2 linked regions of the Desulforamulus hydrothermalis Lam5 = DSM 18033 genome follow. The protein of the gene in region 1 binds, or shares a complex with, the protein of each later gene. Links are inferred from orthologs where the notes say so. Each region holds a gene or a part of one and is shown on either strand. Other genes may lie near its edges. The genes, in order: groL and metK.

Region 1 (17,084 bases):
TCCCCCGGCAGGCCGATAATAATGTCCATATTGACGGTGTTAAATTTGTAATGGCGGGCTTCCTCCGTAGCCCGGTAAATGTCTTCAACCGTATGGGAACGCCCTATGGCGTCCAAGGTGTGCTGTTGCATGCTTTGGGGATTGATGCTGAGTCTGGTAACCCCCTGTTGGGCCAGCACTGCTAAAACTTCCCGGGTCAGGGTATCCGGACGGCCCCCTTCCACCGTTATTTCCACCGTTTCGTCTGTGCGTAAATACCGGTTGACAGACGCCAACAGGCTGCTCAATTGATCCACCCCCAGACTGGTGGGGGTACCGCCGCCCAGATAAACGGTTTGCACGTGCAACCCCCGGGCCTGCAGGGCTTCTCCCACCTCCCGGATTTCTTTCAGCAGGGCATTTAAAAAGGGTTCCACCAGGGTGCGGTGCTGCTTGATGGAATAAGAAGGAAAAGAACAGTACAGGCAGCGGGTAGGACAAAAAGGGATACCGATATAAACGCTAACCAGCCGGGCGGCCGACGTGCCGGACAATAAATAAGGGCGTTGTGTTTTGGCAATGGCGGTAATTAAAGCGGCTTTTTCTTGTGCCAGGGCATACTTTTCTGCCAGGTAACGCTCAATATCCGTGGCCGGCCACCCCAGGTCAAACAACCGGTGCACTACCTTGGTGGGCCGGATACCGGTCATAATGCCCCAGGGAGAGGGCCGGCGGCCGCTGTAGGAAACCAGCAGGCGATAAACCGCCAGGCGGGCCAGTCTTTTTAATTCGTTTTGCTTCTCGCCGGGCAGCCACGGCTGGCCGGTTTCCCGGTGAGCCACGGCCATACCGGAGGAAAAAAGTTGTGCTTCGGCCCAGAGGTTACCGTCCTGGTCATTTAAGATGAGTTGAATGGTCAAATCTCCTTCAGCGGCGGTGGAAAACCGGGCGCCGGGATAAAACAACCAGATAATATCCTGAACAGTGCCCAGGTAGCTGTAAGCTGTGTCAGATAAACCAATAATCAACGTTTAACGCCCCTTTGTTTATTTTTATTACCGTTATGCAAAAAAATACATAACAGTCACTGGAACAGGCAGGATATTTAGACAATGTAATGTAATAATAACACAAAAAAGATGTTTCAGCTTGTCAATAAAAACTGTAAGGTGGCACCAATGGCACCCCGGTAACGGCTTCTCCCGCGCCTGAGGTGGGACGGGAGATAAAAAGCCACCGGCCCGGTTTTGCGACATCCTGAAAGAAATCTTGGAGGGGAGAAGTCTATGGCTGAGCAAAAGGAAAAAATCATTAAGCTGCTGCAGGAAAAGGCCTCAGAAGGTAAGATTTCTTGTACGATGGCCCGGCAAATTGCCGCTGCATTGCAAGTTCACCCCAGAGTGGTGGGGGATCTTTGTAATGAATTGAAGATTAAGATTAAGGCCTGTGAACTGGGCTGCTTTTGAGCGGAGGGGTTGTTTTGGAGTTATTCAATGTACTGACAGTACAGCAGGCCCGTACAACATTAGCGGATCATTTGACTGTGCGAACCAAGGAAACCGTTGTGCCGCTGCTGGACAGCTTGAACCGCATCTTGGCCCGGGATATCACGGCCCGGGACGATGTGCCCGGATTTGACCGCTCCACCATGGATGGTTATGCCGTAAGGGCGTGTGACACTTTTGGTGCCAGCGAATCACTGCCGGCCTACCTGGATGTGGGTGGCGAAGTGCTGATGGGTCAGGCTGCCGACGGCACCCTGCAACCCGGACAAGCCTGGCTGATTCCCACCGGCGGCATGTTGCCGGCGGGTGCCGATGCGGTGGTGATGGTGGAATACACTGAGGAGTTGGACCAGCGCACCATTGGCGTAACCAAGCCGGTGGCGCCGGGCGATCATGTGGTGCGGCGGGGTGAAGATGTGGCGGCGGGGAGTCTGGTGCTGACGGCAGGCCATCGTTTGCGGCCCCAGGATTTGGGCTTGCTGGCGGCGGTGGGGGTAACCCGGGTACCTGTCAGGGAGCCGCTGCGGGTGGGCATATTGTCCACCGGCAATGAATTAATTCCCCCTACCCAGCCTACCACACCCGGCAAGGTGAGGGATATCAATTCATACACCCTTTACGGCCAGGTGGCTGAAGCCGGCGGCCTACCCACCCTGTATGGCATTATTGAAGATGATTTTCAATCTCTTTACCAGGCTGTAGCAAGGGCGCTGGCGGCAAATGATCTGGTGCTGATTTCCGGCGGCAGCTCTGTGGGCACCCGGGATGCCACAGCAAAAGTTATTGCCGCCCTGGGCAACCCGGGGGTGCTGTTTCATGGAATAGCCATTAAACCCGGCAAACCTACCATCGGGGCGGTGGTGGAAGGTAAACCGCTGTTTGGCCTGCCCGGACACCCGGTTTCTGCCATGGTGGTATTCGACCTGCTGGTGCGGCCGCTGGTTGAATCTGCCGGTTTGCTGCGGCCGCGCCAGAAGTTTCCCCTGCGGGCCGCGATCACCCGCAATATTCATTCGGCCACCGGCCGGGACGATTTTCTGCGGGTAACCCTGCGCCGCCAGGCCGATGGCAGCCTGCTGGCTGATCCGGTTATGGGCAAATCCGGGCTGATCAGCACAATGGTTAAGGCGGACGGCGTAGCTCATCTGCCCCTGACCAAAGAAGGAGTAGAGGCTGGCGAACTGGTTGATGTGTGGCTGTTTTAGGGCAAGAAAATAATATTTAAAACAGGAGACATGATCATGAGAAATAAACGAGATGTTTACCTGGATGACCGCCCCTGGGAAGCGGCTCTGGCGGGCCTGCTGGAACACCTGGAAGCCATTGGTTACCTGGTGCCCGGGGTGCCGGAAGAAGTGCCGGCAGAGGACGCTCTGGGCCGGGTTACGGCAGAACCGGTCTTTGCCCGCCACTCTTCCCCCCATTACAATGCTTCCGCCATGGACGGCATTGCGGTGGATTCTTCTCTTACCTTTGGTGCTTCGGAAGCATCACCCAAGCAAATTCGGTTGGGCCCGAGGGCCCAGGTGGTGGATACCGGCGATCCCATGCCGCCCGGCTGTGATGCGGTGATAATGATTGAGGATGTTCATTTTGTGGAAGACGACTTGTTTGAAATAACCTCAGCGGCAGCACCCTGGCAGCATGTGCGGGCCATCGGGGAGGATGTGGTAGCCACCGAAATGATTTTGCCGGCCAATCACCGGATCCGCCCGATGGATATTGGCGGCATGCTGGCGGGCGGGGTTACCGGCGTGAAAGTTTATCCCCGGCCCCGGGTGGCCCTGTTGCCCACCGGTACCGAACTGGTTCAGCCGGGTACAGATTTAAAACCGGGCGATATTGTGGAGTACAACACCCGGGTATTGGGTGCCATGGTGCGCAGCTGGGGGGGCGAGCCCCTGCGCTGGCCCATTACCGAAGATAATTGGGACAGCCTGCAGAATTCCCTCCTGCATGCGGTTGAACAGGCAGATATAGTGGTGATTAATGCCGGTTCTTCCGCCGGGCGGGAGGATTATACGGCCCAGTTGATCAGGGAGTTAGGCACCGTGCTAACCCATGGGGCGGCCATTAAGCCGGGCAAGCCGGTTATTCTCGGGGAAGTGAAGGGCAAGCCGGTCATCGGGGTGCCCGGGTACCCGGTATCTGCCTACCTGGTGATGGAGCTGTTTGTGCAGCCTCTGGTGTATAAAAAACTGGGCTTAGTGCCGCCGGCACCCGCCACAACCGAAGCCATAATCTCCCGCAAAATGCCTTCGCCCATGGGCGTGGAGGAATTTGTCCGGGTTAAACTGGGACAAGTGGGAGAAAAAATAATTGCAACCCCTATTTCCCGGGGGGCCGGGGTAATTATGTCACTGGTCAGGGCAGACGGTATGTTGCGGATACCCCGCCTGTCGGAAGGTTACCGGGCCGGCGAAACCGTAACCGTTGAGCTAATGCGGCCGCTGGCGGAAGTGCGTCAAACCACCGTGGTTATCGGCAGCCACGATATGGCTCTGGATGTGTTGGCCAATCACCTGCGGCGCAAGTTCCCGGACGCCGGCCTGGCCAGTGCCAACGTGGGCAGCCTGGGCGGCCTGGCGGCCATCAAACGGGGCGAATGCCATTGTGCCGGTACCCACTTGCTGGATGAAGATACCGGGGAATATAACATTAGCTATGTGCAGCGGTTGTTAGGCGACCGCCCGGTGATCCTGCTCAACCTGGTTTACCGGCAGCAGGGCTTGCTGGTAGCTAAAGGAAATCCTTTAAATATCAAAGGGTTGGCAGATTTGGCCCGGGAGGGTATTCGCTTTATTAACCGCCAGCGGGGAGCCGGTACCCGCATTTTGCTGGATTACCGTCTTAAACAGCTGGGTATTCAGCCGGACAGCATTTACGGCTATAACCGGGAGGAGTATACCCACATGGCGGTAGCAGCAGCGGTGGCCAGCGGCTCGGCGGACGCCGGGCTGGGTATTTTGGCGGCCGCCAATGCCCTGGGGCTGGACTTTGTGCCGGTGGTGGAAGAGCGCTACGACCTCTGCATTCCCGGCGAGTACTGGGACACCCCGTATATCAAACGCCTGCTGGAAGTACTGGCCACACCGGAATTTAAGCGTCAGGTGACCGCCCTGGGCGGTTATGATTTGCGAAACTGCGGTGAAATTATGTATCGCCAGGGGATTTAGCGGATGAGTAAACGAACGGATGGCGAAAAAAAAAGCCGTCCCCTGGCAGAGCTGTTCCAGCCGGGATGTAAAGTTTGGCTGGAGAGCGGCGGCACCAATTTTGGGGATGGCCTTTATTACCTGTTAATGAATGTTAAAGAATATGGTTCCATTTCCCAGGCAGCCCGCAGCATGGGTATGTCCTACCGGGCTGCCTGGGGTAAAATTAAAACTGCTGAGAAAAACTGGGGCATTAAACTGGTAGAAACCCAGGTGGGGGGAGATGCCGGCGGCGGGGCCACCCTAACGACGGACGGCAACCGGCTGCTGGCATGCTACGGTGTTTTCCGCAGCAGGTTAGAACAGGCGCTGGCGGAAATTTTCCAGGACAGCTTCAGAGCAACTTGATGACTCGGTGCCCGGCACTTGAGTCAGGTCTGACAAAGTAAAGTCAAGGTGGTTTGGTGATCCCCTGCCGGCCACTTATCGCAGCACCGGTCATAGCGAATCATCGTGCTGTCGGTGCGTAGACCGGGGCTAAAGGGGATCAAAAAACCACAGTTAATGTTTGTCGATACTCTGCTCAGGTAACCGGTACCTGAGTTTAACCCAGGATTCTGGCAGGATAAGTATACACATTCATACGCTCGCTTTTAGCAAATCCAACCACTGTGATGCCCAGCTTTTCTGCCATGGCCAGGCCCAGGTCGGTGGGGGCGGAGCGGGATACGATGACAGGCAGGCCCATCTTGCCTGCTTTAATAACAATTTCCGCAGAAACCCGGCCGCTGAAAACCAATATTTTATCATGCAGGGGGATGCGGTTTAAAAAAGCCCGGCCAAAGATTTTATCTACCGCATTGTGACGCCCTACGTCTTCATAAAACAAAATTACTTCGGTGGGGGCGCACAGGGCAGCGTTGTGCACGCCGCCGGTTTCTTTAAACAGCACGGACATTTGCTCCAACCGGTCGGATAAATCCCATACCTGTCCGGGGGTTACCAGCAGGACGCCGGTTACTTTATTCATGCTTTTGGCATCATTGACAAAATAAAACACCGGACGGCCCCGGCCGCAGCAGGAAGTGATATTTCTTTTGAGAAATTTGGACTCGGCATCGCAGCCGGGGGCCTGGACGGTGATCAGGCCCTTTTCCTCATCAACGGTAATGCTTTCAAGCTCTTCCGGTGACTGCAGCAAACCTTCTGAGCATAAAAAGCCGACGGCCAATTCTTCTAAAGCCTGGGGGGAGCAAACCATTGTGACAAATTCTTTGCCGTTAAGAAACAGAGTAACGGGTACTTCCCGGGCCACCACATCTTCTGTAACAAAAGCTTTATCGCCCTTAATGCGAACGATCTTTTGAGTTGCTTTGTTAATTTGCCAAACCATCTTTCAACCCCCTGTCAAACGCCCTGAACTTTACTATATTGTAACCCAGCCAATCTGTCATGTGAAGATTTGATCAAGTCAAGAGGTGAAAAAGATGTATAAAATCGGAATTATAACCATGAGTGACAAAGGTTCCCAGGGATTGCGGGAAGACACCAGCGGGGCTGTTATCCGGGAAATGGCAGCATCTCTTGGTACGGTGGAGCAATACCGCCTGGTGCCGGATGACCCGCAAATCATTCAAGATACACTAATTGAATTTGCCGACGTCCACCGGTTAGACCTGGTTCTTACCACCGGCGGTACCGGCCTGGGGCCGAGGGATCATACTCCCGAAGCCACCCTGGCGGTAATTGACCGCCAGGTGCCGGGCATTGCCGAAGCTATCCGGGCGGCCAGCCTGGCGAAAACCCCTAAGGCCATGTTATCCCGGGCGGTAAGCGGCATCAGGGGAAGCACCTTAATTATCAACTTGCCTGGCAGCGTAAAAGGTGTCAGAGAATGCCTGGCGGTGGTGTTGCCGGTGCTGCCCCATGGCCTGGAAATACTCAGCGGCAGAGGCGGCGAGTGCGGTCAGCCCTAATATAAGTTTGTTGCCGACAGCCCGAAGATTTGTTTAGTTTGCCGGCGGAGCCGTATCTACGGGACTTTCCGGCCTAATTTGTCTGGGCCCACGACCGAAATTTTTAGGAAAATTTAATTTTTGTTGCATAAAAAATCCAGCAAAATGGCAACAATAATGATTGGGTGGCAGACAATTTAACAAACCCTGTAAATGTAATGTAGAAGGAGAAATTAAAAGATAAATACCCTTAATTTGGATTTTGGCACAGTTAAACCGTTATATTCTGTTGCCCGGGTGTTTGCTTTTAATTTTCTTGTTCTGTATTATATTTACTGGGTGTTAGCACTCAATATTAATGAGTGCTAACAAACCAGCCACGTATATTAAAAAACCTTAATATATTTAAAAGGAGGGTTTTTTGTGATTAAACCATTAGGCGACAGGGTAGTTGTTAAGGCGCTGCCCCAGGAAGAAAAGACCAAGAGTGGCATTGTTCTGCCGGATACTGCCAAGGAGAAGCCCCAACAGGGTGAAGTTATCGCTGTAGGTCCCGGCCGTCTGCTGGAAAACGGTCAGCGTGCCGCGATCGACCTGAAAGTTGGCGACAAGGTGTTTTTCTCCAAGTATGCCGGAAATGAAGTTAAGATTGATGAAGAAGAATATTTAATTCTGCGCGAAATGGATATTCTTGCCGTCATTGAATAAATTAACACCTAAAATTTTTATCCGTTATTAGTTCTGATATCAAAGGAGGTCGTGAACCTTGGCTAAAGAAATTATTTTCCGCGAGGATGCTCGCAAAGCGTTGGAGAGAGGCGTTAACGCACTGGCCGAAGCTGTTAAAGTAACCCTTGGCCCCAAGGGACGCAACGTAGTTATCGACAAAAAATTCGGTGCACCTACCATTACCAATGACGGTGTAACCATTGCCCGGGAAATTGAGTTGGCTGACCATTTTGAAAACATGGGCGCCCAACTGGTAAAAGAAGTTGCCACTAAAACCAACGATGTGGCCGGCGACGGTACCACCACAGCCACCGTACTGGCCCAGGCTTTAGTACGGGAGGGCCTGAAAAACGTTGCTGCCGGTGCTAACCCCATGATTATTAAACGGGGTATTGAAAAGGCCGTAGAAAAGGCTGTAGAAGAAATTAAAGCTATGGCTAAACCCATTGAAAGCAAAGAAGCCATTGCTCAAGTGGCTACCATTTCTGCCAACGATGAGTCCATCGGCAACCTGATTGCCGAAGCCATGGAAAAAGTAGGTAAAGACGGCGTTATCACTGTTGAAGAATCCCAGGGTATCGGCACCACTCTGGAAGTGGTAGAAGGTATGAACTTTGACCGGGGCTATATCTCCCCCTATATGATCACCGATACCGATAAAATGGAAGCTGCGCTGTCTGATCCCTATATTATCATTACTGACAAAAAGGTTTCCTCTGTTCAGGAAATCCTGCCTCTGCTGGAGAAAATTGTACAAACCGGCAACAAGCCTGTGCTGCTGATCTGCGAAGACCTGGAAGGCGAAGCACTGGCTACCCTGGTGCTGAACAAACTGCGTGGCACCCTGAATGTAGTTGCTGTTAAAGCCCCCGGCTTTGGCGATCGCCGCAAGGCTATGCTGGAAGATATCGCTATCCTGACCGGCGGTACTGTAATCACCGAAGAAGTGGGCCTCAAGCTGGACAAAGCTACCCTGGATATGCTGGGTACCGCTCGTCAGGTTCGTGTTAAGAAAGAAGAAACCATTATTGTTGGCGGCGCCGGCGATCAGGCTAAAATCGAATCCCGCATCGCTCAAATTAAGAAACAAATTGAAGAAACCACTTCCGATTTTGACCGTGAAAAACTGCAAGAGCGTCTGGCTAAACTGGCCGGCGGCGTAGCTGTTATCCAGGTTGGCGCAGCCACTGAGGTAGAAATGAAAGAGAAGAAGTTGCGCATTGACGATGCTCTCAACGCAACCCGGGCTGCAGTGGAAGAAGGTATTGTACCCGGCGGCGGTACCGCTTATGTAGACATCATTGACAGCCTGGATGCCGTGCAAGCCGAGGGCGACGCCAAGACCGGCGTGGATATTGTGAAGCGTGCCCTGGAAGAACCTCTCCGTCAAATTGCCAACAACGCCGGCCTGGAAGGTTCCGTGGTAGTTGAAAAAGTAAGGGCTGCTGCTAAAGGCGTCGGCTTCAACGCTATGACCGAGCAGTATGTAGATATGATTGCTGCCGGCATTGTAGACCCGGCTAAAGTAACCCGGTCTGCTCTGCAAAACGCTGCTTCTATCGCTGCCATGATCCTGACCACCGAAACCCTGGTATCCGAGAAGCCCGAAAAAGAAGCTCCCGCCAATCCCATGGGCGGCATGGGCGGCATGATGTAAGGCAGGATTTGTATAGGAGCGTATTGTAACCATATTGGGCATGAATATGACCACATTGGCCTCATAAAGGCTATGTGGTCATTATTTTTTTATCTGATGCAAAATGAAATAAAGTAATAAAAAGGATTTATTGTAAAATAAAAGAATAAAACAATATAAAAACAAAAAATTTACAATATTTAACAATTTGATTTTAACTGATGCAATTTTTTAATAAGGGGAGATACAATGTTCCCAGGACATGAGGTATTTAATGAATTGGCTTTTTTAGAAAAACTTGATTTAACATTTGACAGATATAAGCATAAATTTGATGAATATGACAAGGCAAATTCTTATTTATTTTCTAGATTTGCATTGTTTAATGAACCGGTTTATCAATTAATATTACATTCAACCGGTGTTTCCCTTATGTTGATAGCATCAGTTGTGGTTCCTCTTATTATGTTAAAAAAAGATATAAAAGATATAAAGGAAGCTTCAAGAAATGTAACTGAATATCTAAAGACAGGTGATAAAGTTAAACTGGACGGCTGCTTAGGAGAATTTTTAGGAATATCAGAACAAAAATTAAAAATCAGATTTAAAGATACTGTTATCTACATCCCGTTTGAAAGGGCTTGGAGGTTAAATAAATATGAAGGTAAAGCTAAAAGGGTGAATAAATATATACATCGCCCAAATCCCAAGGTTGCCAAAGCTAAAGATTATCTATGTGAGTTATTGAATTTGGATGAAACAGAATTACCTCCTGTAGTTAAGTCAAAAACTCTTATTGTTTGTGACAAACATGCTGTCTGTAATAACCTAACTAATATTTGTTTTGGTAATATTCCTTTTACCAATATTTTGCCGGCCGGTTATTATAATAAAAAGGATGAATTCGAAAGAATAGGTTCTGATCCTTTACAAAGAATGCCTGTGGTTTGTTTTACAGCGAGTATGGGAAATGCCATAGAAATGATTCAAAATGACCCTGATATTAAATCGGTTGTTATTTATAAAACTCAAAAATTGAAAGGTCATTTTACTTCACTCAGGGAATTACAGAAAAGATTAAATAATATCATTGTACTAGGAGATATAAGTGATATTGATTTTGATGATATAGGATATTTTTTATCCCTTAATTTTCGGATTCATTCATGGACACCGGAGGAACTTGGAAAATTAACACTTGCAGAGCCGTCTCCCAGTAATAATCATTTTACCAGGAGTCGTAGGGTATTGAAAGCTTTGGTAAATCAAAAATGCCATATTGTTAATACACAAGCATTAGAAGAAAACATTATTGAGGATATTAAACATCGTTTGGAAAAAATCAGGAAATCACATTTTGAAAGTGATTTTAAAGTACCCTTTATCAGTAAGAGTTATTCTCTATTAACATATTTAAGGACAATGCCTTTATTACTGAGCGAAGAACAATATGCTTTTTGTCAAACCACAGTTAATCAATTGGAAGAATTAAAGACAGAAATGTTTATGGCGGTGAATAAGCTAACCTTTAATGATTTTGGGTTTGTTATAGAAGGATTAAAGAGTCTTATAAATTTTTACACAAAATATCATTCGAAGCACAGAACCTTTACTGATTTGGTTAAAACATTAAATTATAATGATTGTATTGTTGTCAATAAGGATAACCAAAAAGAAATTTTAAGAAGATGGTTAAAAGCAAACTGCTTCAACTGTCGACCTCAAATAATATCTTTAAACGAATTTAAAACTACTAAAAGCTTTTTTAATAAGGCTATTTTTTCCGGTTGGTTTGGAGAGAAGCATACGAGAATTTTTCTTAATCCGTCATCTAATGAGCAGTATCTAATACTCTATCCGTTCGAGGAAAAATGGTTTAGAGCAAGCCAAGAAAGATTAAACAATAAATTAAAAAAAGTCTCCTGCAATTTAACAGGACAAAATGTAAAACACGAACTACAAGCGGAAGAAGATGACATGGATACATATATTGGCAACGCTTTGAATTCTTTGGGATATATAAGCAATACCGCTTCTAAATTACAAGTCGGTGAGGTAAACCCGACTACTGAAGCATATTTTGTTGAATTTGAAGAAGAATATGTAGCGTTTTTAACGGATGGATATAATTGTAGGTGTCTAAGTGAAGAAGAGGAAAATGTCATTAAGAAAAAAGTAAAAGAGCTAAATACCAATGACAACCTTATTTTTATTAAAGACTCAAGCGAAGATATTTTTGAAAAATTAGTTAAGACTGTTGAAGAATCAAATCCCCATATTAAAGAATTGGTTTTATTATCAGGATTATGGAGAACCGCATTACAAGAATTTAAAGCAAAAACCCGGTATAGTTACGAAAATATTCAAAAACTTCTTAAAAAACACGGTGTATCCAGGGTAACTGCAACAATTAAATCATGGATTAATGATGAAAGTTGTATCGGCCCCGAAGATGATGCAATCAGGGCAATTACATTGATGACCGGTCATCAGGAGTTATTGGTTAAAACGGAAGAAGTAATAACTGCATGTAAAAAAATCAGGGCTTTACATGTACAGCTTGGAAGATATTTAGCCAGGTCGGTGATATCTTCATTAATGGCAAATTCAATCAATCAGGAAGATGATATGTTACAAAAAATTACAGATGACCTTACCAAATATGTCCAAACGGTAACGGTAAAGAGGATTTCCAAAGAAAAGTTTATTGTCCCGGTCGGCAGAACTAACAGGCTGCTAGACAAATAACCGTGGCTGAGGTGACGATTTGTGGTAAGAATGATTCCTCCCTATACACATGCAAATATTAAAAGTGTAGCCGAAAAAAAAATATTTCAATTAATTAAAAACGAAGCCGGTCTTGACGGTTGGGTTTGTCTTCATTCCCTGGGAATAGCCAGGCATATGTTTAAAGCTGAAGGAGAAATTGATTTTATTTTACTCGGTTCGGGAGGTCTGTTTTGCCTTGAGGTCAAAGGGGGTCGAGTTAAACGTGATGCCGGGTTTTGGTTTTTTACCGACAGGTATGGCTTCATAACGAAAAAAAAAGAAAGCCCTTTCAAACAGGTAGCATCGGCTTTATATTCATTAAGGGAAAACATAAACCGGGAATTTGGCAACTCTTTTAACGATTGTTTATTCGGATACGGTGTTTTGTTTCCGGACATTGAATTTAGTGTTGAATCACCTGAATGGGATAATCAAATTGTATATGATATTTCTGACAGATTAAAACCGTTTGGGAAATATCTTAAAAGGTTGATTGGTTATTGGAATGATAAACTGCCCGGTAAAAGAAAGTTTACAAACTCCGAGATAGATTATTTAGCGGGTTATCTAAGAAAGGATTTTGAACTGATCATACCGTTGAATGAAAAGCTGGAGGGTTTAGAGAAACAAATAATCCAGCTTACCGAGGAGCAATATAAAGCGTTAGACAGAATGGAGAATAACAAAAGAGTATTTTTCAGAGGGACCGCCGGTACCGGTAAAACGCTTTTGGCCTTGGAAAAAGTACGGAGAACCGCACTTAACAATAAAAGGGTTTTACTGCTTTGCTATAACAAAATATTAGGCGGAAAATTACGTTATAAAACAAACCGAATGGAAAACCATCACCTCATAACGGCAAATTCTGTCCATAAATATTTTTATAACATAATATTATCAACAAGTTTACAGGATCAGTTTTTACAAGTCCACGATCAATTTAACGGGGATACGCTTTACAAAAAAATATATCCTCAATTTTTTATCCGGGCATTAAATGAAATTCAGGAGACTTATGATTGTTTGGTTATTGATGAAGGACAGGATCTGTTATGTTCTGAGTATTTCCAGGCCCTGGACTACATTTTAAAAGACGGACTGGAAAAAGGGGAATGGGCGATTTTTTATGATTCAAATAATCAAGGAGAATTGTATAAAAACTTTGATCGAACATTGGTAAAACAGCTTACGGAGTTTGGAGCGGCAGATTATCGGTTGGACATTAATTGTCGAAATACTAAACAAATAGCTGTCCAAACTTCGGTGGTTTCGGGATTTAACGTAGAAAACACCCGGACAGAGGGCGGGGAAAAGGTTCAATATTATTGGTTCATCGATGAAAGGGATCAAATAAATATCCTCGTGGATATAATTAAAAAACTTCTTTCCGAAGGTGTAAAGCCCGGTGCTATCACGCTGCTATATCCAGAGAAGGGGTTTGAAGATATGATTATTGACTTGAAAACCTTTTATGATTTTGAGAAAGTTACGCATGAAAATGCCGGGGAATTACCCGAGAACAAAATAACATACAGTACGGCTCAAGGGTTTAAAGGAATGGAAAACAAGGTAATAATTTATTGCGGTGTTAAAGATATAGACGGAGACAAAGCCAATACCGTTAATTATGTAGCAATGAGCCGTGCCGGACAACTGTTAATTCTTCTGCTAAACAGTAACCTTAAACAAAGATACCTTGAAAAGAATATTGAGTATTTAACAAAGGGGAGAGGATAAATGACGGATGAATATAAGAAACTGAGACATGATCTATTAAACGCTGTGATTATGGAAATGATGGGACCCGGGTCAGAAGGTAAAAACATGCCCAAAGAACGTGAGATTATTACTGAAAGTCCGTTACAGAGATACTCTGTTGGGATATTGTACCCTCAGAAACAGAAGGTCAATTTCGACGATGAACATAATGACACCGGTCATAATGAAGCTGCGGTTTCTGATGAAAACGAGTATTTGGATATTTCTGTAAATACAGCTAACCAATATTATCCGTCTTCCCTAGGAATGAGCTTTTATGTAAACGGTATAAATCCTGAGTTAAAAGTAACTGTAAAAGCGGCCGGTTATAGAAGAGTTTCTTTAGATGACTGTGAAGTTCCAGTTGAACCTTTGCCGGAAGGGATACAGCTATCGTCAGTTTTTCAACGGTGTATTACTTACGAAGAAAATAAAATCAAACCAAAAGTTAAAATAGAAAAAGAGGACAGGGATTCTCTCCTGAGGCTTTATGACCATGAGGGATATAAAGCGGCTGTATATCAAGTATACAACTTAATTCATAACGGTTGGGTCAGGGTTCCCCTGTCTGAGGAAAAATGTACGATAGTTGTTCCCACTGACAGTGGTAAATCAATTTCACGGTGGTCGGAAAAAGTTGGTGAAAAACTGAGTATAGTATGCATTCGGCGTCCAAGCCCTGATTACAACCATACCCTGTTTACAATATCTTTAATTAACGAATACATTGCGAAAAAAGAGAAAAATGCGGAAAAGGCATATTTTCAGGTGGGTTTTTCCGTTGAACCGGTTGACGTAAATACTGAGTTTTTGGATTACCGTTCTTACAATAAATTTTCAGATGACCCCGAAGAAAAATCTTTATCCTTACTTTACAGAAATAAAAAGACCTTTGCGGTCGGTCATGGTTGTGCGGTAAATTGGCAAAAAGAGAACGATAAAGCTGTAAGAATCTATACGGAAATCATACCTTATACTGAAGTGCCGCAAGTTAAATTTGATGTCAGTGAATTAAATCATGTAAAAGATATCTTGGTTATGAAGAATCTTAGTGATATTTCTGACCTTTCCAAAAACCAAATAATCGAAAAGTTAAGGCTTTTTGCCGGTGCCTATACCGAGTGGGTAAAAGGCTTAAATAAAATAAAAAATACTCTGCCGGAGGAATATAGAGCTATCGCCGAGGATCATATAAAACTTTGTGAAGAATCCGGGTTAAGAATTTTTAAAGGAATAAAAGTTTTGGAAGAGAATGATAAAGTATATAAAGCATTTCAGTTGGCCAATCGTGCCATGTTGATGCAAAGAGCACATACCATATTACAAGAGGAGACCAGATATCCGGACGACAAACCTGTAAAATGGCCGAATTATCAAAAAATACCTGATCAAGAAGCATCTTGGCGTCCGTTTCAATTGGCTTTTATACTTCTTAATATTGCAGGGATTGATAACCCCGGGGATTACGACCGGGAACTGGTGGATTTAATCTGGTTTCCGACCGGTGGCGGAAAAACGGAAGCTTACTTAGGGATATCGGCCTTTACTATATTCTTAAGGCGACTTAAAAATCCTGTCATAGGAAACGGTACTGCAATTATCATGCGCTATACCTTACGGTTGCTGACAGCTCAGCAATTTCAAAGAGCCGGCACTTTAATTTGTGCATGTGAATTAATCAGAAAAGAGAATCCTAATGAATTAGGAGAAGGACGCATTTCCATCGGTTTATGGATCGGGAGTGCTTCAACACCCAATACGCTGGAGGATGCATTTTATCAACTGGACAAACTTGCAATAGGAACGGATGAAAAAAATCCGTTTCAGGTACTTAGTTGTCCATGGTGTGGAACAAAAATGATTAAAGAAAAGGGCAGAGGAGAATGGGGATATATAAGAAAGGACCGCCCCAAAAGGTTTGCCCTGAGATGTACGGAGAAAACCTGTGCTTTCAGGGATGAATTACCCATATCTGTTGTTGATGATGATATTTACAGGGATTCTCCTACGTTATTGTTTGCTACTGTGGATAAATTTGCCATGATGCCTTGGAAAAAAGAGATCTCTAATATCTTTGCATTAAATTCAGGAAATAATAACTTATCTCCTGAACTGATTATACAGGACGAATTGCATTTAATCTCCGGACCGTTAGGAACAATAGTAGGTTTATATGAGACGGCTTTGGATGCACTCTGTTCTCAGAAGGGAATAAGACCTAAAATTATTGCTTCTACGGCTACAATCAGGAGGGCCGGTGATCAGGTTAAGGCGTTGTACAACAGGGATGTCAGGCAGTTTCCGCCGCCCGGTCTGGATGCGGAAGATTCATTTTTTGCCAGACAGGCTTCCTTGGAGGAGAAACCCGGTCGACTATATGCGGGTATTTTAGCTGCCGGAAAAACCCAGACGACTACCCAGGTAAGATTAATGTCAGCCCAATTACAGTATTTAGAGGAATTGGATTATTCCGACGAAGTAAAGGATAAATATTGGACTTTGGTAGGATATTTTAATACCATAAGGGAATTGGGGAAATGTTCCACATTGGTTGAGGATGATATAAAAGATCAGGTTCGTAGAATTGCCATGCGAAGAAAAACCAAACGCAGGTTGTTTTACAAAGCGGATGAGTTGACAAGCAGGAAAAGTGCTGAAGAAATACCTGAAATACTTGAGCGGCTTAAAGTAAAATATCCTGATAAAAAATCTGTTAACGTATTACTGGCAACGAATATGATTTCCGTAGGTGTTGATATTGACAGACTGGGCATGATGACGGTAATCAGTCAACCGAAAACCACATCTGAATATATTCAGGCCACAAGCAGGGTGGGCAGAAAGTATCCGGGCTTGATATTTACGATTTATGACGGTGCCAGACCCAGAGACAGATCCCATTATGAAAGATTTACTTCATATCATGAGGCATTCTATCAGTTTGTTGAACCGACAAGTGTAACGCCTTTTTCAGGTCCGGCCAGAGACAGGGCTTTGCATGCGGTTCTTGTTACCTTGGTACGACATCTGATCGGATTAAATAAAGATAACCAAGCCGGAGAATTTACACCGGACATACCCGACTTAAACAAGGTGACGGATTATATTCTTGCCAGGGTGGAGAGTGTAATGGCCGAAGAAAAGTCCGACACGGAGTCAGATTTAATAAAAAAGATAGAATTCTGGGCTGAAATCGCCCGTGCAGAAAGCAATTTGACCTATGGGTCACAGAAGGAACCACATTTGCTATACCAGGCAGGTAAGAGGGGTAAGCATTGGCCCACCTTACAATCAATGAGAAATGTTGATGCGGTTTGTAACGTTTTCATAAAAGATTTATCGGAGGGGAAAAAGTGAGTAAGGACAGTTATAACCCGAGGATGAGGTATGAGGTTCTGAGGCGTTCTCAATTTATTGGTCCCTTCGGAGTGGGAAGTATCGTTGATTTGCCGGAGGAGTCATTAATGCCGGCCGGAACTGAATTTTGGCATGTCAATGCAGGGCCCAAAATTTATGACCAACGATTGCAAGCTCGGTTAGGTGTAAAATATTTCAAAATGCCTCCTTCCGGTCAGGAATATAAAGACGGGATACCCTT
Region 2 (12,801 bases), on another replicon or contig:
GCGCTGGACCGCCCTGCGCTATGCCAATGTATACGGCCCCCGGCAGGATGCCCAGGGCGAAGGCGGCGTGGTGGCCATCTTTATTGACCGGCTGCTGCGCCGGCAGCCGGCGGTTATTTTTGGCGACGGGCAGCAGACCCGGGACTTTGTTTATGTTAAAGATGTGGCGGCCGCCAACCTGCTGGCCATGGAGCGGGGTGACGGCCGGATTTTGAATATCAGCACCGGCCGGGCGGTGACCGTGCAGCAGTTGTATCAGTTAATCCGGCAGCAGACGGCATCCCACCTGGAGCCGGTTTACCGGCCGCCCCGGCCGGGCGACATTGTGCACAGCTATCTGGACAACCGGGCGGCGGTGGCCTGCCTGGGCTGGCAGCCCCGCTATGACCTGGCCGACGGCCTGCGGGAAACGGTGGCCTATTACTTGAATAAAAAGAATTAAGGGTTGGCTCAAGGGGATGCCAACCCTTTTATTTGCGTCAAATACATGGTAACATTCTGCGCAACAAACTGGCTGATTTAGAACGCAAGCTGTTTGGTTAATAACAAAAAACAATAAAGGTTGCCCGGTTTGGCTGCAGGGCAACCTTTTTCTGAATTTCCCTTTACGGTGGTTTGTGATTCCCGTCATAAAACACCTCGGGATTTTTGCCTAAATCGCGGCCGGCGGTTTAGGCAGCCGGCTTAGCGGCCGTTTTTGGTACTGTTTTTTGAGGCCTGTTGTTTCCTGCCCGCTGCCACATAGGCTGCCAGCATCCGGCGGCGGCGGTTGAGGGCTTTAATATCTACGGCTTTGGCCATGGTAAACCAGCTCCTGGGTAAAATTTTGCTAACTAACCATAGTATGCCCGCTAAATCGACATGATAAACCTTGCCAGTGCTGGTATAATGTGCATAATAACGGTGCCGGCATCATAAAATATATTTTGTATCAAGTGTCGGCAAGCGTTAACTGTAATTGACTTTCTTTTGTCTACAGCCTGTTTTTGTATTAACTTGTTGCGGAGGAGATAACCGTGAGTCATAAAATATCCTTTGGTACGGACGGTTGGCGGGGCATTATCGCCCAAGATTTTACCTTTGACAATGTAAGGCTGGTGGCCCGGGCGGTGGCCGCCTATATCAAGGACCGGGGCAGTGCCCGGCAGGGCCTGGTGGTGGGCCGGGATAACCGCTTCCTGGCAGAAGAATTTGCCCAGGCGGTGGCGGAAGAATTTGTGCAGCAGGGCATACCGGTATACCTGTGCTGCGGCGCAACCCCCACCCCGGTGACGGCCTACGCCATTAAAATTTACGGGGCGGCCGGGGCGGTAATGCTGACGGCCAGCCACAACCCGCCCCCCTACAACGGGCTGAAGTTTATTCCGGAATATGCCGGGCCGGCCCTGCCTCACATTACCCGACAAATTGAAGAAAACATAGCCAAACTGCTGGCGGCAGAGCCCTGTGATGCTTACCGGTCAGTACCGCCCCGGGGCCGGTACGGCAATTTGACGGACGACGTCCCAACGCCGGCTGTCGGCTGCAGCCTGCAGCAGCCCTTTCAAGCCTATGTGGAGCATGTGGCATCCCTGGTGGATCTGCCGGCCATTGGCCGGGCGGGGCTGCGGGTTGTCATCGACCCCATGTACGGGGCGGGCATTGGCTACCTGGAGCATATTTTAGGAGAAGCGGGCGTGCAGGTGGAGGTTTTCAACAATTACCGGGACCCGCTGTTTGGCGGCACCCTGCCCGAACCCACCGGCCAGTCCCTGGGCAAGCTGCAAAGCCGGGTCCAGGCCGGCGGCGCCCAGCTGGGCCTGGCCCTGGACGGGGATGCGGACCGCTTTGGCATTATTGATGCCAACGGGGCTTATATTACCCCCAACCAGTTTTTGCCCCTGCTTTATTACCACCTGCTGACCGTGAAAGGCTGGCGGGGCCCGGTGGCCCGCACGGTGGCCACCACCCACCTGCTGGACCGCATGGCGGCCAGGTACGGCCAGGCGGTGTACGAATCGCCGGTGGGCTTTAAGTACATCGGCCAAAACCTGCTGGAAAAAGGCTGCATACTGGGCGGCGAGGAAAGCGGCGGCTTATCCGTAAAGGGTCATATCCCGGAGAAAGACGGTATTTTAGCCGGCCTGCTGGCGGCCGAAATGGTGGCCTGCCATGGCCGCAGCCTCAGCGAGCTGCTGCAGCAGGTTTACGAAGAATTTGGCCGGCTGTACAGCGAGCGGCTGGATATTCACACCACGCCGGCACAAAAGGAGGCCGTGCTGCAGCGGCTGCAGGAATTTTCGCCTGCTGAGCTGGCCGGCCGGCCGGTGCAGCAAAAAATTACCATAGACGGCACCAAGCTGGTGCTGGCGGACGGCGCCTGGGTGCTTATCCGGCCTTCGGGCACCGAACCGCTGTTCCGCCTTTATGTGGAAGCCAACAGCCTGGGCCAGAAGGTGCAGCTGCAGCAGCAGGTGCAGCAGTTGCTGCAATTAAGTTAACATAATCATAGGCTGCCGCAAGGGCCGGCAGGCAAAGGCTAAAACCCCGGGCAGGATTATAATCCTGCCGGTGCCTGCCGGCGTGCCGCAACAGCGTTTGCTGAACGTGTTTGATCAAGCCGAGATCAGAGGGTTTGTCAGCAGCCCGGCTGGCAGCAAATGTTTTGACTGGCAGCATATTTCAGCCGGGTATTTTAAGTTATTTGTTTATTTAAAAGGACTTATTTACGATGCCGTCGAACAATTTTCGATGGTGTCTTTTTTATTGCCTTTTTTGTTTCCTTGGGATGTCCTGTAACGGGGTGATAACTTGTTATTTAAGCAGCGATACAAATCAAAACGCCTGGCCGGCTGCCTCAGCCTGCTGCTGGCCTGTTTGCTGTTGCCCTGGCCGGTCTGGGCAGGCGGCCTGGCGGCTTACCGGTTTGAAAATAACTTGGCCGCCGGCATGATGGGGGTACCCGGCCTGTGGTCTTTGGAGCGGGGCGCCAACGGCGCCGGCCTCACCGGCCAGGGTCAGGTGGTTGCGGTGGCGGATGCCGGGCTGGACGGCGGTTCGTGGGAAACCCTGCACCCGGATTTGCAAGACCGCCTGGTGGGAGTGAAGGATTTCAGCGGCGACGGCTGGGCTGATCCCAACGGGCACGGCACCCATATTGCCGGCAGCATTGTGGGCAGCGGCGCCCGCTCCCAGGGGAGCGTACAGGGCCTGGCCCCCGAGGCGGGCCTGTATTTTCAGGCTACTTACAATGCCAAAGAAGACAAACTGCATATTCCCTCGGTTTATGAACTGCTGCTGGATGCCTATCAGGCACCCGGCCGGCCGCGCATTCATGTGAACAGCTGGGGTGCCAGTTTCAGCGACGGCATTTACGACTGGGACACCTACAGTTTGGACAAGTTTGTCTGGGAACACCCGGATATGGTGGTTTTAAAATCCGCCGGCAACGGCTACAAAACAGCCAAACCCTTTGTCAGCTCCCCCGGGGCGGCGAAAAACGCCATTACGGTGGGGGCTGCCGAGGGGGTGCGGGGGGTGGACAGCAATTCAGACAACCCGGATCAGGTGGCGGGCTTCAGCAGCCGGGGCACCCTGGACGGCCGCCTTAAACCCGAGGTGCTGGCCCCGGGCACCTGGATATTGTCCACCCGCAAAACCCGGCCGGACACCGAACGGGACAGCTATATCGGCATGTACAACCAGTATTACGCTTACATGAGCGGCACCAGCATGGCCACCGCCCTGACGGCCGGCTCCCTGGCGCTGCTGCGCCAGTACCTGGTGCAGCGGGGCGAATCGCCCAGCGCCGCCCAACTGAAGGCGCTGCTGATTTTCGGCGCCCGCCGGCTGCCCGGCGTTTCATCGCTAGACCAGGGCTTTGGCCGGGTGGATGTGGAAACTTCCCTGCTGGCCCTGGAAAAGGGGGAGGCCCGCAGCTTGCAAAACCCGGGCCTGCAAACCGGGCAACGGGCAACCTACACCTTTACCGGCAACGGCCGGCCCTTTAAGGCAGTGCTGTCTTACACCGACTATCCCAAAACGCCGGGCATCGGCAAAGACCTGGTTAACGACCTGGATTTAAAAATTACCGGGCCGGACGGCAAGGAAATATATTGGGGCAACGGCTATATCGACGGCGACCGGCTGAACAATACGGAAGAAATTACGATTAATAAGACCCAGCCGGGCGAAACCTATACCATTGAAGTGATCGGCTGCCAGGTGGTTAAGGGGCCGCAGACCTTTGCCCTGGTTTACGGCACCCAGCCTTACCGGGGTACCCTGCAAAAGGTTAAGGACAACAGTCTGGTCTTTGCCAACGGGGATGTTTTTCAACCGGCAGCCGGGGCAACGGTGCGCCTGGTGGAAGGGAGCAAGACGGTTAAAAACGCCCGGCTGCAGGATGTGCCGCCCGGGGCGGAGGTTTACCTGGCCTTTGACGCAGCGGGCCGGGTGTGCCACCTGGATGCCCTGTACAGCACGGTTGTCAGCAAAGTACAGGCCAAAGAAGGCAGCAACCGGCTGATTATTTATGACGGCACCCGCTGGACCCTGGCGGACGAAGCCGGCATATACGTGGGGGATAATGACGTTAAGTGGTCCGAGCTGCCCATTGAAGCGACCGTTAAAATGACCGTCAACCCGGTTACCGCCCGGGTGTGGCGCATTGATATCCAGAGCCTGCCGGATCATTCACCCTATTTGCCGCTGGCCCTGCCGGATCAGGAGGTCAGGCAGGCCATCGAAAAATCCCATGCCACCGGCAAGGTGGTGCTTGCTGCCGAGGGTACCCCGGGCGAGCCGGTTACTCTGGCCTTTGGGGCGGCCATGGCGGAGGAATTGTACCGCAACGGGCGGCCGGTGGAGCTGAAGCTGCCCGGCCTCAGCGTGGAGATACCGGCGGCCGAATTTGGCCGCAACGGCCAGCCGGACCGGACAGCCCAGCTGCAGCTGCGGGTAACCTGGCAGGCGGTGGGGGATCAAGCCTTGCCCGGCACCGATCCCTTAATGTACCTGCGGCCGGCGGGTTACCTGGTGGAGCTGCGGCCGGCCATTGTCTGGCCGGACGGCAGCCAGTTGCCGGTCAGCCAGCCGAAAAACCCGGTACGGCTTACCATAACCACCCCGGTGGGCGCCACCGCCGGCTTAAATATTAAAAAAATCGGCGCTTACCGCCTTAATGAGCTGACCCGCCGGTGGGAGTTTATCAGCAGCAATTACAACCCGGATACCGGCAAGTCATCCTTTATGACGGAAAGGTTTGGCCGGTTTGCCATTCTGGAGGCCAGCCGCACCTTTAACGATATTGCCGGCCACTGGGCCCGGCCCAACATTGAAATCATGGCGGCCCGCCATGTGGTGCGGGGGGTCACCTCGGAAACCTTTGGCCCGCATGAAACGGTTACCCGGGGCCAGTTTGCCGTTATGCTGGTAAGAACCCTGGGCCTGCCGGAGGATGCCGCAGCCACCGGCTTTCAAGATGTGCCGCCGGGCTACTGGTGTGCCGGGGCGGTGGCTACCGCCGCGCAAATGGGACTGGTGGCCGGCTATGGCAACGGCACCTTCGGCCCCAACGACCCCATTACCCGGGAACAGATGGCGGCTATGCTGGTGCGGGCCCTGCGGCTTAACAGTTTGCGGGTAATCCCGGACAGCCCGCTGGCGCCGGGACTGTTTAAAGACGGCGAGAGCATCGCCCCCTGGGCCGGAACCTCGGTGGCCGTGACAGCCCAGGCCGGGCTGATGCGGGGCCGCGGCGAAGGGTTGTTTGCCCCGCAGGCCCTCACCACCCGGGCCGAGGCGGTTACGGTGCTGGTGCGGCTTTTGGCCTACCGGGAGAATAACCGGTAGGTTAGCGGATTTTCCGCCGGCCGAGTTTTTCTGCAGTTTGCGGCTTCCTCCCGCTGCCGGAAGGCGTTTCTTTTTGCCTGCCTGTTTAAAAAGGCAGGATATGGGCAACTAAAGTAGAATATACTACGATTGTTGTCGAATTCCGGCTCCAGGTTGAGCTAACGGCTAATTGGGGGGTTTTAATTTTGTCCACCGGAAAAGTCATTGCCCGGGCCACCCTGGTCATTGCGGTAATTAACCTGCTGTCCCGCATCCTGGGGTTTGTGCGGGAACAGGTGATAGCTTATATGTTTGGCGCCACCGGCGTCACCGACGCCTATGTGGTGGCCTATAACATTCCCAATGCGGTTTTTGCCATTATCATCGGCGCTCTGGCCACCGTGGTGGTGCCGGTGTTCAGCGAATACGCCGCCCAGGGCCGGCGGGAGGAGGCCTGGCGGCTGTTCAACACCGTCATTACCCTGGTGGTGATTGTTTTTTCCTTGTTTACCCTGGTGGGAGTTTGGGCGGCGCCCTTGCTGGTTAAACTGACCGCCCCGGGGTTAAGCGCCGAAGTGGCCGGGCTGGCCACCCGGCTGACCGTAATTATGCTGCCCATCCTGGTATTTTACGGTTTGTCCACCGTATTTCAGGGGCTGTTAAACGCCAACCAGGTATTTGGCATCCCGGCCCTCAGTGTCAGTGTCACCAATCTTACCATTATTGCGGCGGCCCTGACCCTGGGCAGCGTCTACGGCATCGACGGCCTGGCCGCCGGGACGGTGCTGGGGTTTGTGCTGGCCGCCCTGATGCAGCTTCCCAAACTGCGCCAGGTGGGCTTCCGCTTCCGGTTCAGCATCGACCTGCGGCATCCCGGCGTACGCCAGGTGCTGCACCTGGTGCTGCCGGTGGCCATTGGCACCTCGCTCAACCAGATTTATCTGATTATCGACCGCATCCTGGCCTCCGGCCTGGCGGAGGGCAGTATTTCCGCCCTCAACTATGCCAACCGGATTATCCTGATGCCTATTACTTTTTTTGTGCTGGCGGTGGGCACCGCCTTTTACCCTGCCATCACCACCCTGGCCGCCCGGGGGCAAAGGCAGGAACTGGCGGATACAGTGGTGCGGGCCGGCCGGATGGTTATTTTATTTTCCCTGCCGGCGGGCATCGGGCTGATGGTGCTAGCCACCCCTGTCATCAAGCTGCTGTTTGAGCACGGCCAATTTACCCCCCGGGCCACGGCGATGACCGCCTTTGCTCTCTCCATGTATGCTGTCGGCCTGGTGGGACAGGCGGCCAACATTATTCTTACCCGGGCCTTTTATGCCCAGCAGGATACCCGGACGCCGGTGAAACTGATGGCGGTTACGGTGGCCATCAACCTGGCCTTCAGCCTGCTGCTCATCGGCCCCTTAAAGCACGGCGGCCTGGCCCTGGCCAACTCCCTTGCTTCCCTGGCCAACACCGCCATGCTGGCCTGGTTCCTCAACCGGCGCCTACCCGGTTTGCTCAATGCCGGTCTGGCTAAATTTGCCGGGCAAACTGCCCTGGCCACTGCTGCCATGGCGGCCGCGGCCTGGTCGGTGCAGGCCGGGGCGGCGGGGTTGGCGGCGGCCCACGGCACCCTGGGGCTGGCGCTGCAGGTGGGGGCGGCCATCGGCACCGGTTTGCTGGTTTTTGTGGCGGCGGTGTTCCTGCTGAAAATGGAAGAAGCCACCCTGGCGGCCCGGTACGGCGGCAAATGGCTGGCCCGCCTGCGGGGCCGGCGCACCAAAACTGACCCCGGCGCATAACATGGCATAGGGGAGGTGCGTGCCATGTTAAAAGCAACCCAACTGGCAGTCAAGGATATTGTCAACCTCAGCGACGGCGCCAAACTGGGGCCGGTGAAGGATCTGCACATTGATCCGGCCACCGGACGGGTGGTGGCCCTGGTGCTGCAGGCCCCCCGCCGCTATTTCGGCCTGGTGCGGTCGGGCAAAGATATGGTGATTCCCTGGGAACTGGTGAAAAAGTTCGGCCTGGATACCGTCCTGGTGGAGCTGGAACCCATGGATCGTTCCTATTATGAAGTAAAATAAATTTGTTTGACACAAAGTACCTGCTTTGCTAAAATAAATCTGGCATTTTGCTGATATTTCTGTGCTCATCAAGAGAGGTGGAGGGACTGGCCCGATGAAACCCGGCAACCTCACGGAAGGTGCCAAATCCTGCAGGAAGCTGCTTCCTGACAGATGAGGTCAAGGTGAGAAAATGCTGGGAAAAGTAACCTCTCCTGCCGGAGAGGTTTATTTCTTGATGATAGCGGAAAAGTTAATAGAGGGAGGGAATGCCTTTGAGCAGAAAACTTTTTACTTCAGAATCCGTAACTGAAGGCCACCCTGATAAAGTGGCGGATCAAATTTCCGATGCCATATTGGATGCCATCCTGGCCAAAGACCCCATGGCCAGGGTTGCTTGCGAAACCTTTGTGACCACCGGTCTGGTGCTGGTGGGCGGGGAAATTTCCTGCAAGTGCTATGTTGATATTCCCAAAGTGGCCCGGGAAACCGTGTTGGAAATCGGTTACACCAGGGCCAAATACGGCTTTGACGGTGACACCTGCGCCGTTCTCACCGCCATTGACGAACAATCCCCCGATATTGCCATGGGTGTGGACAAGGCCCTGGAGGCAAAAACCGGCGAGATGACCGAGGAAGAAATCGAAGCCATCGGCGCCGGCGACCAGGGAATGATGTTTGGTTTCGCCACCGACGAAACACCCGAACTGATGCCCCTGCCCATCTCCCTGGCCCACCAAATGGCCCGCCGCTTGGCGGAAGTGCGCAAAACCGGCCTGGTAGACTACCTGCGGCCGGACGGCAAAACCCAGGTGACGGTGGAATACGACGGCGACCGGCCGGCCCGCATTGACACAGTGGTTATTTCCACCCAGCACCACCCGGAAGCAGAGCTGGCTGTTATTCGCCAGGATATGATTGAAAAGGTGGCCCGTTATGTGTTGCCGCCGGAGCTGGTAGACAACCAGACCCGCTTCTTCATTAACCCCACCGGCCGTTTTGTGATTGGCGGCCCCCATGGGGATGCCGGGCTCACCGGCCGTAAAATTATTGTCGATACCTACGGCGGCCGGGCCCGCCACGGCGGCGGCGCCTTCTCGGGCAAAGACCCCACCAAGGTAGACCGTTCCGCCAGCTATGCAGCCCGCTATGTGGCGAAAAACATTGTGGCCGCCGGCCTGGCCAAACGCTGCGAAGTGCAGGTGGCTTATGCCATCGGGGTAGCCCGCCCGGTATCCGTACGGGTACAAACCTTCGGCACCGGAACAGTCAGTGACGATGTAATTATCCGGCTCATCAACCGCCACTTCGACCTGCGCCCCGCCGGCATTATCAAAACCCTGGACCTGCGCCGGCCCATTTACAAACAAACCGCAGCCTACGGCCACTTTGGCCGCCCTGATTTGGACCTGCCCTGGGAGCGCACCGACAAAGCCGCCCTCCTGCGGGCAGAAGCCGGTCTCAAATAGACAAAGGCAAGCATAAACCGTTAAAGGGTTATCGGCAATCTGAGGCGCTTCACTGTCAGAGGTGAAGCGCCTTTTAATATGCCCGTAAGGGACGGGTAGCAAATTAACGGGTAAATTTTTATTTGCTTTCGACATGATGCAGCAGGGTTCTTCCCACACCTGTGTTATAATACAAAAAATGGTATGCGTGGCAAACAGTGCCTAATAAGGTCTGACCACGCATAAGGAGGCGCTGCGCATGGCGAAAAACCAGGCAGGTGAGGGCGGTTGTCTTTTGCTGAAGGAAGATTTAACCCGCTACCCGGAGTACGCCGGCAATATCATGCGGGCGGTAAAAATTAAGCTGGCCGGGGAAATGGCGGCGGGCATTGCCCACGAAATACGCAACCCCATGACCGCCGTGCGGGGGCTGCTGCAGGTGCTGGAAAAAGAAGCAGCCTGTCCCGGTTTTGCCGAATACCTGCAGGTGATGCTGCGGGAACTGGATCAGGCCAACGCCGTCATTTCCGAAGTGCTGCTGCTGGCGCCTGCCAAAGCCTCTAAGACCAGGTTGCTTCAACTCAACGACCTCTTGTTTGACCTGTTGCCTGCCATTGCCCACCAGGCCCGGCAGTCGGGCAGCCAAGTGCTGTTTGAACCGGGCAACATCCCGCCGCTGTGGCTGAACGAGCAAGAAATCAGCAAACTTATTTGCAATCTGGTATACAACGGTCTGGAAGCTATGCCGGAAGGCGGCAACCTGACCGTTAAAACCTTTCTGGACGACCCGGATGTTGTGCTGGCGGTGCAGGACCAGGGCAAAGGCATCAAGGTGGATGTGCTGAACAAGCTGGGGATACCGTTTTTTACCACCAAAGACCATGGTACCGGCCTGGGCCTGGCGGTTTGCTACAGCGTTGCCGCCCGGCACAATGCCAATATTGTGGTGGAAACCGGCACTAAAGGCAGCACCTTCCTGGTCCGTTTTCAACCTCAACCATAAGTTACCGCTCACCCCCTGTGTTGGCGTAAACATACTCTAAAACACAGGGGGTGTTGTTATGTGGGAGACTGTCTGCTTTTTGCTTATTTTAATCCTGGCCTGCTACGGTGTGTTTTACCTGGTGCAGGACCTGGGCCGCCTGGTCAGGCACCGGCCCGGACCGCCGGTGAGCCTGCTGGTGGTGCTGCAGGACAGGGCGGCGGATGCGGAGTACCTGATGCGCCGGCTGGCGGCCTGGCGCACCCAGCAGTGGGTAAATTTTGACGTGGTGGTGGTGGATGACGGTTCCCGGGATGATACAGCGGGTATTCTCAGGGGGCTGCAGGGCAACCTGGCCTTTCGCCTGGTAACCCTGGAACCGGCTGCGGCGGCTGAACAGTCCGGCCAACCGGACCGGGCCCTGCTTAACGGGCTGCTGTACTGCCATAATGCCCTGGTGTGGGTGGTGGATTTGCGCAAACTGCCCAGCGCCATGCTGGCGGAAAAGGTTTTTCGTGTATTTTTCTGCCAGGGCTGGAGGTAAATTACCATTTATTGTCGAATATTGCAGATTGAAGGAGGTGGCTGTCATGGCCCGACCGGGCGGCTTCGGCTTAATATATACGTGGCTTGTGATTGGGCTTGGCTTTGGCTGGCTGTGGCTGGTGTTTCCCGGGCTTAACCTGGATCAGGGGAGTACCCTGGCCCTGCTGCTTGCCCTGGGCATCCTGGCGGAGTGGCTGGCGGTTCCTCTGGCCCGGGGCTACCTGTCCGGCAGCTACATAGTTGTGGCGGCCTGCCAACTGACCTGCGGCGGGGCGGCCACCGCCTGGGTCACCGGCCTGGTGGCCCTGCTGGGGCTGGGCATTGCCAACCGCGGCAACCCCCTGCGCACCATCCTGTTTAACAGCGCGCAGCACGTTTTAGCGGCGGCGCTGGCGGATGCCGCCTACCGGCTGGCAACCGGCCAGGTGTTGCCCGTCCTTATTTTTACCGTTGTATATTTTATGGTCAACCACCTGCTGGTTTATCTTTACCTGCTGCCCGGGCGCCGGGATCACCCGGATATATTTGGCTGGGATGCCCTGCGCTGGGACGCTTATACATATCTTTTAACCACCCCTTACGGTATCTTGATGGCCGCCCTTTTTGACAAAGCGGGCACCGGCTGGGCGGCGCTGTTGTTCCTGCCGGTGCCGGTGGCCCAGGTAATCCTGCGCAAATATGTGCACATGGAACTGGCCAACCGGCAACTGACCGCCCTTTACCAGGTGGCCCGGCGGTTGCGGCAGGAGGTTGCGCCGGATGATTTTTTTCAAGTATTTTTGCAGGAATGCCGGCGCTTTCTGACCTTTCAAGGGGCGGTGCTGTATTTCCGGTCGCCCCGGCGGCAGTTGTTTTTGCCCTGTGCCGCCCAGGGGCCCTGGCGGGCTGAACTGGGCAGCAGCGTGGTGGTTCCCGGCGAGGGCCTGCTGGGACAAGCCCTGATTAACCGGCAGCCGTTGGTGATAGAGGATGTGCGCAAAGAAGTTGACCAGGCTGCGGCAGGCCCTTGCCGGCATTTCCGGTCAGTGCTGGCGGTTCCCCTGCTGGCCCGGGGGGAAGCAAGCGGCCTGTTGGTGCTGGGCGACACCCGGCCGGGCCTTTATGAGGAAAAGCAGGGTCAAATTGTCAGTATCATGGGCAGCCAGGTGGCTATGCTGCTGGCTAACGAAATGCTGGCCGAGCAGTTGCAGCAGATGGCGGTGGTTGACCCGCTGACCGGTTTGTTTAACCACCGCCGGTTTTACCGCCAGGCGGTAAACCGGCTGCTGGGCCTGGCCCCCGGGGAAACGGCTGCCCTGCTGCTGGCCGGCGTTGATGAACTGCCGCTGCTGAACGCCCGTTACGGGCATGGGGCGGGGGATGCGGTTTTGCAAGCTGCTGCCGGGGTGCTGCGGGATATCAGCCGCCCCGATTGCCTGTTGGGCCGCTACAGCGGCAGCCGGCTGGCTGCTCTGGTGCCCGGCTGCGACACAGCGGCCGCCCTGCAGCTGGCCGAGCGGCTGCGGGCAGCTGCCCGGGACTGCCGGGTGGCGGAAAATTCGCCCCAGCCGCTTAGGTTAACGCTGGCGGTGGGGGTGGCGGTGTTTCCCCAGGATACCAACCGGCCGGACCGGCTTTTCCTGGCCGCCGAACAAGCGCTGGCCCGGGCCGGGGAGCTGGGCCGGGACCGGGCCATTGCCTACAGCCAGACGGTAAAATTAAAAGCAAACCGGGATCCAACTTCAGCAGTTACTTAAAGTGGCATGCCCACTTGCAGCAAGTGGCTGCTGTGCGGGCAGTCAGGCTGCCCGGTTGCGGCAAGTTGAACCTCAACCTGCCGCAACCGGGCTTTTTTCTTTTGGGCAGGAAACCGCTACAATCAGTTTAAGCGCTGAAATCAAACGGGGCCGGCCCCAAATAAAAAGGAGGAAATGCAATGGCAGTGGTAAAACAGCCCTTTTCTTGCAGCCTG

Evidence for each region.
Region 2: the proteins of groL (region 1) and metK are in contact, whole or in part, in a cryo-EM structure (PDB 8P4O), measured with the Escherichia coli proteins. The link is inferred for Desulforamulus hydrothermalis Lam5 = DSM 18033 from one-to-one orthologs.

What each region holds. Positions count from the first base shown.
Region 1 is NZ_CAOS01000008.1:199,044-216,127, reverse strand. The notes cover bases 6,803-9,670. They hold groL (chaperonin GroEL), read left to right. Parts: upstream 6,803-7,360; coding sequence 7,361-8,980; downstream 8,981-9,670. Other genes in these bases: DESHY_RS06150 (DrmE family protein), read left to right, coding at 9,209-9,670; groES (co-chaperone GroES), read left to right, coding at 7,018-7,302. In the rest of the region: coproporphyrinogen dehydrogenase HemZ, read right to left, coding at 1-1,007; DESHY_RS06190 (hypothetical protein), read left to right, coding at 1,266-1,445; DESHY_RS06185 (molybdopterin molybdotransferase MoeA), read left to right, coding at 1,460-2,689; DESHY_RS06180 (molybdopterin biosynthesis protein), read left to right, coding at 2,726-4,660; DESHY_RS06175 (winged helix-turn-helix domain-containing protein), read left to right, coding at 4,664-5,047; formate dehydrogenase accessory sulfurtransferase FdhD, read right to left, coding at 5,244-6,032; DESHY_RS06165 (MogA/MoaB family molybdenum cofactor biosynthesis protein), read left to right, coding at 6,127-6,615; more of DESHY_RS06150, read left to right, coding at 9,671-11,707; DESHY_RS06145 (nuclease-related domain-containing DEAD/DEAH box helicase), read left to right, coding at 11,738-13,465; DESHY_RS06140 (helicase-related protein), read left to right, coding at 13,466-16,843; drmB (DUF1998 domain-containing protein), read left to right, coding at 16,840-17,084.
Region 2 is NZ_CAOS01000003.1:593,680-606,480, reverse strand. What follows is about bases 7,462-10,246. They hold metK (methionine adenosyltransferase), read left to right. Parts: upstream 7,462-8,149; coding sequence 8,150-9,343; downstream 9,344-10,246. Other genes in these bases: DESHY_RS03805 (ATP-binding protein), read left to right, coding at 9,582-10,246; DESHY_RS03815 (YlmC/YmxH family sporulation protein), read left to right, coding at 7,632-7,895; murJ (murein biosynthesis integral membrane protein MurJ), read left to right, coding at 7,462-7,607. In the rest of the region: DESHY_RS03840 (NAD-dependent epimerase/dehydratase family protein), read left to right, coding at 1-442; DESHY_RS03835 (phosphoglucomutase/phosphomannomutase family protein), read left to right, coding at 1,017-2,480; DESHY_RS03825 (S8 family serine peptidase), read left to right, coding at 2,791-5,832; more of murJ, read left to right, coding at 6,018-7,461; more of DESHY_RS03805, read left to right, coding at 10,247-10,325; DESHY_RS03800 (glycosyltransferase), read left to right, coding at 10,384-10,848; DESHY_RS03795 (GGDEF domain-containing protein), read left to right, coding at 10,895-12,586; DESHY_RS03790 (DUF1659 domain-containing protein), read left to right, coding at 12,766-12,801. UniProt on the Escherichia coli protein: Catalyzes the formation of S-adenosylmethionine (AdoMet) from methionine and ATP.